DNA from 2 places in the Bradyrhizobium sp. Kon56 genome. Region 2 is predicted to be linked to the other one. Evidence: riboswitches for the same ligand, from Rfam matches in the RefSeq annotation. Region 2 holds a riboswitch; the other holds the start of a gene.
The links. A riboswitch is a leader RNA that binds a small molecule or an ion and turns the genes downstream of it on or off. The one in region 2 is predicted to bind cobalamin.
Positions count from the first base shown of each region.

Region 1: it holds a riboswitch for cobalamin, as region 2 does, so the genes downstream of both, metE (5-methyltetrahydropteroyltriglutamate--homocysteine S-methyltransferase) here and AC0L3B_RS02775 (DUF1636 family protein) in region 2, are expected to answer to the same signal.

Region 1 covers NZ_JBVVOU010000006.1:17,421-21,838, reverse strand. The annotation lists gene AC0L3B_RS11695 (EAL domain-containing response regulator) at 1-571, shown strand, start outside; gene AC0L3B_RS11690 (4Fe-4S binding protein) at 1,148-1,351, shown strand; cobalamin riboswitch at 2,147-2,346, shown strand; gene metE (5-methyltetrahydropteroyltriglutamate--homocysteine S-methyltransferase) at 2,446-4,418, shown strand, end outside.
Region 2 covers NZ_JBVVOU010000001.1:611,036-615,453, forward strand. The annotation lists gene cobD (threonine-phosphate decarboxylase CobD) at 1-152, shown strand, start outside; gene AC0L3B_RS02765 (cobyric acid synthase) at 141-1,589, opposite strand; gene cobO (cob(I)yrinic acid a,c-diamide adenosyltransferase) at 1,600-2,235, opposite strand; cobalamin riboswitch at 2,276-2,493, shown strand; gene AC0L3B_RS02775 (DUF1636 family protein) at 2,589-2,972, shown strand; gene cobW (cobalamin biosynthesis protein CobW) at 2,969-4,018, shown strand; gene cobN (cobaltochelatase subunit CobN) at 4,018-4,418, shown strand, end outside.

The sequences.
Region 1 (4,418 bases), on a different contig from region 2:
GTTCGTGATCGACCGCGCGATCAAGGATTGGCAGTATCTTCTGGAGCAGCAAACTTCGATCGATCTCTCCATCAATCTTCCGGCAGCATTCCTGATTGACCCGCAGGCGGTACGCGATCTCTGTCGGCGCATGCCGTCGCACGCCGCTTTCGGCGGTTTGACGATTGAAATCGAGAGCGTGGAAGCGATCCAGAACCTAGATCTCCTGGTCGAGGTTGCGCGTGAGGTTCGCTTTCACAACATTGGCCTTGCAATCGACAATGTCGGTGCCAATTGGCCGCAGCTGATGGGGATGACAAAATTCCCGTTCCTGAAATTGAAAGTGGATCGTCAGTTCGTCGGCGGCTGCGCGAATGGGCCCCTCAAGCGAACGGTGTGCCGCCATATCGTCGATCTAGCCAAAGAGTACAATGTGCGCACCGTCGCCGAAGGTGTGGAGAGCCAGGCTGACCTAATCGCTGTGGCCGAACTCGGCTTCGACCTTGCGCAGGGCCATCTGTTCGGAAAAGCCATGCCACTGAAGCAATTTGCACAGTCATCTTTCAACCCTGCTGCAGCTCGTCTAAAATAGTTGCGAGTGGCTGAGTGCGGCCAAGCGACGCTCACGAGCACCGCCATGCCTACTCGGCACCAGGCATGAGGCTGAGTGCAATTCGGTCTGCAAGGCCAGTGTCGCTCGTCCCGCCGCCACTTCATTTCCCTCCGAAGCTTGTTATACCACAAGCCCGTTTTGGCAAGCCTCCAGCGAGTCCTCCGCGCAGCTCGCGTTACAGCCATGAGCGAGGCTTGCACAAACCTCCAGTCGGGGTGTGTGACCGGAGGTTTGCCGAGATCCAACGTAGACCTGCGTCCGTTGGCGGTTTTTGCCGCCGCCGGTTGAGGAAGCGTCAGCCTCGCTTGCCCCCGCGCTGACGTGCCAAACAAACCGACGGACGCTTCCAGCGTCAAGTCGCGACTGACTCTCGCAAGAGGGCCCGAGGGCTCGTAGCCTGAAATTGAAGCGACCTGTTGCTGTCGCAGATGCAACATGGTCTCAGACCCGGGACAGCCGAATTGGGCAAATTGCCCAACATTGAGCGCGTCTGCGTTTGGCACGGCATTTGAAAGGGATCGCCCATGACATCGCTCGCCTAAGGAGTCGGAAGGCATGGCTTACAAGATCGTCGCTTCGCAATGCACCGTTTGTGGCGCATGTGAGTTCGAGTGTCCCAACGCGGCGATCAGTCTGAAGCGCGACATTTACGTTATCGATGCCAAAAAATGTACGGAGTGCGAGGGCCATTGCGACACGCCGCAATGCGCGGTGGTCTGTCCGGTCCCTGACACCTGTGTCCCGTCCAAGACAGGATAGGCAGCCCGCGACCAAAAGGCCTCATCGCTCGATTTCGCGAACGAAGTTGTAGATGTGGGACCTTGAGGAGACCACGACCGCATGGGGCGCATCGGGGTCGATTAACATCGTTATGAGCTTAAGACGCTGAGCGACTCCGAGGACCCCCTCAAAGGGCTCTGTCGGAGGACACCGTCGAATTTGTCACGAACAAGGACAAGGCCCTCGATGCTCAGTGGCAGCGTTAAGGCCTATCGTCGCTGGCCGCGAGTCGAGGCGAGGCAGACCGGCGTCGAGCGGCCACGGACGCATCGAAGCCGGCGCAAAAGTCGCTCAGCACGTGAACACCTAGTGCACCGAGAAGATCATCTTGGCCAACCTCACGGAGGCGGACGACCTCGTGCCTGGTCGCGGGCCCGCCGAACACCAAGGAGCCGACCTGATCATCCGTGCGGTCCTGGAGCAGTCCGGCTTTCGAAATGTCTAGGGAGCCTCGTGGGCTGTGACCGAAACGGATGCCGGCCGAGGATGATCGCACCTTCCTGACGCGCAGGTTCGAAAAGCTGCTGACGGAAAAGGCCGCCTCCTCGCGATCACACAGATACCGAAAGCGGCCGGGGTTCGTTCCGGTCGTGGAGCTCAACCGTTACACGAGCAGGGTGTTGAAAGCGAATGCATTTCACAAGCGGAGCCTCCACAGATGCCGGCGTGTTCACCAGGCCGCGAGCAAGACCGTCGTACCCGCCTAGTGCGCTCGTAATCGCTTGGGCAATATCGCAGCGAGAATCGGTAGGTTGACGCATCGGTCCTCGTGCGCATAATTCAAGCCGTCGCGGTCTCCGGATGTCGTTTCATCCGGAGCTAAGAGGGAAGCCGGTGCAATGCCGGCGCTGCCCCCGCAACTGTAAGCGGCGAGCCGCTGTCCAACGAAGTCACTGAAGCCATGCGGCTTCGGGAAGGCCGGACAGCAGCGACGACCCGTGAGCCAGGAGACCTGCCTCGACAAGATATCGTCCACGGGCGGGGCGTCCCGGTGTGCGCCAAGCAGTTGTCGCTCACGCGATGTTCGCTGTCTGCGTCCGCCATGGCCTTTGCCCCAACATGGGGTCTAAGCTATGTCAATCCTTTCGCTTCCCGTTGCCACACTGGGGACGTCACGCATCGGCCCACGACGCGAACTCAAATTCGCGCTCGAGAGCTACTGGGCGGGAAATTCCAGCGAAGCCGAGCTCCTCGAGGCGGGGAGTGGACTTCGTGCCGCTAATTGGGCACGGCAGAAATCCCGCGGTGCGACCGTCATTCCTTCGAATGACTTCTCGCTCTACGACCATGTGCTCGATACCAGCCTAATGGTCGGCGCCATTCCCGACGTTTACGGCTGGAACGAAGGTCCTGTGTCGCTCAAAACCTACTTCACCATGGCGCGTGGCGCTCAGGACGGTGGTCACGCCCAGCATGGGCCCGGCGTAGCCGCACAGGAGATGACGAAGTGGTTCGATACGAACTACCACTACATGGTGCCGGAATTTCACCAGGATCAGATCTTTACGTATGCCTCTCGGAAGCCGATCGAGGAATATGAGGAGGCAAGAAGCCTCGGCTATCAGACGCGGCCCGTCCTAGTGGGCCCAGTCACTTTCCTGAAGCTCGGCAAAAGCGTAAATCCCGCATTCAATCCGCTGTCGCTGCTTGATCGCCTCCTCCCCGTCTATGTCGATGTTCTCCGCGAACTAGCCTCGCGCGGCGCTGAATGGGTCCAGCTCGACGAGCCATGCCTAGTGATGGACGTCGACGAAGCATCTCGGGCGGCTGTCCGCCGGGCCTATGCTCATTTCGCTAAGGCCGTGCCGGCCCTTAAAATCATGCTGGCCACATACTTCGGGGCTGTCGGCGACAATCTTGAAACAGTCTTGGCCTTGCCCGTTGCCGGGCTTCATGTCGACCTGGTTCGTGCACCTGACCAGTTGGACGCGATTGTCGCCAGAGCCCGTAGAGATCTCGTGGTCTCGCTCGGTGTCGTTGATGGTCGCAACGTGTGGCGTTCTAATCTGCCGGCGCTACTCGACCAACTTGCTCCCATGGTCAAAAAACTGGGCAGGGACCGTGTTCAGATTGCCCCCTCCTGCTCGCTGCTTCATGTTCCGACCGACATTGAGCTAGAGATCGATCTCGATCCCAATCTGAAGACGTGGTTGGCGTTCTCAGTGCAGAAGATCAAGGAACTTTCGATACTGGGCAAAGCGCTGGCTGGCTATGCTGCCGACGTGGCCGATGAACTCACGCTCTCAGAGGATGCATCCGTCACTCGCGAAACATCGCCGAAGATCCACAGTGCGAACGTCGCCGGACGAATGGCCGCGATCGACGATAGCATGCGTCGCCGTCGCAGTGCGTTCACCCAGCGCGCCGACGTCCAGCGCGTCGCCTTCGCATTGCCAATGTTTCCAACCACAACCATCGGATCCTTCCCGCAAACGGCGGACGTCCGCAATGCGCGTGCAGCTCATGCGCGGGGAGCGCTGAATGACACGCAGTACGAGCAGCTTCTGAAAGCGGAGACAGCCCATACCGTGCATTGGCAGGAAGATATCGGCCTGGACGTGCTCGTACACGGCGAGTTCGAGCGCAATGACATGGTTCAATACTTTGGCGAGCAGCTGTTGGGTTTCGCATTCACCAAGCACGGCTGGGTTCAGTCTTATGGCTCGCGGTGCGTTCGTCCTCCTATCCTGTTTGGAGATGTCTCCCGCCCGAAGCCCATGACCGTTAAATGGTGGCGACATGCGCAGTCTCTGACCAAAAAACCCGTCAAGGCTATGCTGACCGGACCGGTGACGATCCTGAACTGGTCGTTTGTCCGTGACGACATCCCGCGGAGCGAGACATGCCGACAGATCGCTCTCGCGATCCGAGACGAGGTCATCGACCTTGAGGCAGCTGGAGCGACCATGATCCAGATCGACGAGGCTGCGTTGCGGGAGGGATTGCCGCTGCGCAAATCGCAGTGGAAGGACTATCTCGATTGGGCAGTGGACAGTTTCCGCGTTTGCTCCTCCGCTGTCGCTGACGGAACTCAGATCCATACGCA
Region 2 (4,418 bases):
ACGAGACGCCCGACGCCCTTGCCGCGCAGGAGAAGCTGGCGCGTCGCCATATCTGGTCGCGCGTATTCGCGCGGGAGCCGACATGGCTGCGCCTCGGGCTTCCGGGCGGCGAACCCGAATGGTCGCGCCTGGCCGAGGCTCTAGCGCGCTAGCGCGAGCAGGCCGCCGACGTCGAGATGTCGCTCGATGTGATCGGCGAGCGCGTCGAGCGCACTCTCGACCCTGGCGTGATAGGGCTCGTCGCCGGCGGGAATGTCGAGCTTCGCCAAAAAGGCCTTGCGGAAATCATCCGACGTGAACAGGCCGTGCAGATAGCTGCCCTGCACGCGTCCGTCGCGCGAGATCGCGCCTTCCGGTTCGCCATTCAGCCTTGCGAATGGCCGCGCGCGATCCGGCCCATCAGTGCGGCCGATGTGGATTTCATAAGCCTCGATCGGCTGATTGGTGGCGGCATGCAGCGCCGCGACGCGTGTCAACGTCTTCTCCGAGCTCATCACCGTTTCCACATCCAGAAGTCCGAGACCCGGTGTGTCGCCGGCGGGGCCCTCGATCCCCTCGGGATCAGCGACGCTGCGTCCGAGCATCTGATAGCCGCCGCAGAGGCCGAGCACATGGCCGCCTCTGCGGTAATGCGCCAGGAGATCGATGTCCCAGCCCTGCGCGCGCAGAAAGGCGAGGTCGCCGCGGGTGGATTTCGAGCCGGGAATGATGACGAGGCGCACGTCGCCGGGAATGGCCTCGCCCGGCCGCACCATCACGAGATCGACGCCAGGCTCGAGCTTGAGCGGATCGAGATCGTCGAAATTGGCGATTCGCGACAGCGCGAGACAGGCGATCTTGCATTGGCCCGGTTTGCGCGCATCGCTCAGGCCCAGCGCATCCTCGGCCGGCAGCTCGCCGGCGCGCGCGAACCAGGGCAGCACGCCGAGGCCGCGCCAGGCGGTCTTTTCTTCGATCAGTCTGTAGCCGTCGTCGAACAATGTGGGATCGCCGCGGAACTTGTTGATGACAAATCCCTGGATCATCGCGGCATCGTCCGGGTCGATCACCGTCTTGATGCCGACGAGTTGCGCGATGACCCCGCCGCGGTCGATGTCGCCAACCAGCACGACCGGCACATCGGCCTTGCGCGCAAAACCCATATTGGCGATGTCGGCCTTGCGCAGGTTCACTTCGGCCGGACTGCCGGCACCCTCCACCAGAACGAGATCGGCGCGCGCCTTCAGCCGCTCGAAGCTCTCCAGCACGGCGCCCATCAATGACGGTTTCATCGCCGCATATTCACGCGCGCGCGCGGTCGCGATGCGTTTTCCTTGCACGATCACCTGCGCGCCGACATCGGTCTCGGGCTTGAGCAGCACCGGGTTCATGTCGGTGTGCGGCTCGACGCCGGCGGCGAGCGCCTGGAGTGCCTGGGCGCGGCCGATCTCGCCGCCGTCAACGGTGACGGCTGCATTGTTCGACATGTTCTGCGGCTTGAACGGGACCACGCGCAGGCCGCGTCGCACAAAGGCGCGTGCGAGGCCGGCAACGATGAGCGACTTGCCCACGTCCGAGCCGGCTCCCTGGATCATCAATGCGCGCGCCATCGCGAGTTTCTTAGAACTCGACGCCGGCTTGCGCCTTGATGCCCGAGCGGAAGGGATGCTTGACCAGCGTCATCTCGGTGACGAGATCGGCGATCTCGATCAGCTCGTCCTTGGCGTTGCGGCCGGTGAGCACGACATGCGTCATCGGCGGCTTCTGCGTCGTGAGGAATTCGACGACCTCCGCGATGTCAAGATAGTCGTAGCGCAGCGCGATGTTGATCTCGTCGAGCACGACCATGCGGAGATTCTGGTCGAGGATCAGCTCCTTGGCCTTCTCCCAGCCGGCGCGCGCGGCGGCGATGTCGCGGGCGCGGTCCTGCGTCTCCCAGGTAAAACCCTCGCCCATGGCGTGGAATTGGCAGAGGTCGCCGAAATGGCCGGTCAGCATGCGGCGCTCGCCGGTGTCCCAGGCGCCCTTGATGAACTGCACGACCGCGCAGGGGAAGCCATGGGCGACGCAGCGGACGATCATGCCGAAGGCCGAAGAGGACTTGCCCTTGCCGGCCCCGGTGTGGATGATGATCAGGCCCTTTTCGCCGCTCTTGGTCGCCATGATCTTGTCGCGAGCGACCTTCTTCTTCGCCATTTTTGAGGCGTGGCGGGCGTCGGTTTCGTCGGCCGTCTGGGTATCCGGTTCTGACGTCATCGGACGGGGTCCTTCGGCTTGACAAGAGGCGGTCGGGGGCAAATGGTGGCCCGGCGTTGGTTCCTGTCCTACGACAGGCGAAGAGGGAATGCGATAGGGTCCGAATCGGCAAGATTTGGTTCCAAAATGCAGCCGCCCCCGCGACCGTGACCGGAGAGATGCCCGAAGCCACTGATCCCCTGGGGATCGGGAAGGCGGGGATCGAAGGGGAAACCCTGCTCCGCAAGCCGGGAGACCTGCCAACGCGGACGATTTTGGACCGGCGGACGGGGTGTTCCGCGACGGGGAAACGGGCCTTCGCAAGAACGGTTCGTGGGCCTCATCGCTTCCCGCTGTTTATTCTGGAAGAAGCGATGACCGTCACACTTCATGTCTGCATTACCTGCCGCGCCGGCGAGACACTTGGCGAAGGCGAGACGACGCCCGGCAAGCGCCTGCATGGCGCGATCCTCGAGGCCGGCGTGCCCGACGGCGTCAGCGTGGTTCCCGTCGAATGCCTGTCTGCATGCAACCAGGGTTGCTCCGTCGCGCTCAGCGCGCCCGGCCGCTGGTCCTATGTCTATGGCCGTCTGTCGGATGCGAATGCGAGCGATGTGGTCGCGGGCGCCGCGGCCTATGCGGCCGCGCCCGACGGCCTCGTGCCCTGGCGCAGCCGCCCGGAGATATTCCGCAAGCAATCGCTTGCCCGCATTCCCCCCATTTCCCCCTTGGCCGTCGTGCCGGAGGCCGCCGAATGAATTCGCTCGCAAAAGTCCCGGTCACGGTCGTCACGGGCTTTCTCGGCTCCGGCAAGACCACGCTGATCCAGCATCTGCTTGCCAATGCCAATGGCAAGAAGCTCGCGGTGCTCGTCAACGAGTTCGGCAGCGAGGGCGTCGATGGCGAGATTCTGAAATCCTGCGCCGATGCGAATTGCCCGGAAGAGAACATCATCGAGCTCGCCAATGGCTGCATCTGCTGCACCGTCGCCGACGATTTTATTCCGACCATGGAGAAGCTGCTGTCGCGGGCCGTCAAGCCCGATCACATCCTGATCGAGACCTCGGGCCTGGCGCTGCCCAAGCCGTTGCTCAAGGCGTTCGATTGGCCGGAGATCCGTTCGCGCATCACGGTCGACGGCGTGATCGCGCTGGCCGACGCCGAAGCTGTCGCCGCCGGCCGTTTTGCGCCCGACCCTGACGCCGTCGAAGCGCAGCGCGCGGCGGACGGCAATCTCGACCATGAGACGCCGCTGTCCGAAGTGTTCGAAGACCAGATCGCCTGCGCCGACATCGTGCTGCTGACCAAGGCCGATCTTGCGGGCGCGGCAGGCCTCGAAGCAGCCAAGGCGGCGATCACCGCCGAGATGTCGCGCCGCGTGCCGATGCTGGCGATCACCGACGGCGCGATCGACGCGCGCCTCATCCTCGGCCTCGGTGCTGCCGCCGAGAACGATCTCGCCGCGCGTCCCTCGCATCACGACGGCGAAGAGGATCACGAGCACGACGATTTTGCGTCCGTCGTGATCGATCTTCCTGAGGTCACCGATATCGAAGCGCTGGTTGCATCCGTTCAGCGTCTGGCGCGCGAGCAGAATGTGCTGCGCGTCAAGGGTTACATCGCGGTGCAAGGCAAGCCGATGCGCCTCTTGCTGCAAGCGGTGGGCGAGCGCGTGCGCCACCAGTTCGACAAGCCCTGGGGCGCGGGCGCGAGGCAGTCAAAGCTGGTCGTGATCGGCGAGCACGGCGATATCGACGAGGCCGCGATCAAGGCGGGACTCGGTCTTTCAGGATCCGGTATCTGATGCACGTCGTCTTCCGCGAGAGCCGCGGTCTCGAGGAGACCGCGATACCAAGGGACATTGGCCAGGACCCGGCCGATCTCGTGGTGCTCTCGTATTCGGATTCCGATCTTGCCGCGTTCGCGGCCGGCTGGCGCCGTGGCCGCGACAGCCTGCCGTCGCTGCGGCTCGTCAATCTCGCAGAACTTCGTCATCCGCTCTCGGTCGACACCTATGTCGAACGCACGCTTGCGCACGCGCGCGGCATTCTCGTGCGTTTGATCGGCGGGGAATCCTATTGGCCGTATGGGCTCGCGGCCCTGCAGCAGCTGGCGAAGGAGCGCGGCATCGTGCTGGCCGTGCTGCCGGCCGACGGCCGCGACGATACGCGGCTGGACGCGTATTCGACCCTGCCGGTCTCGAC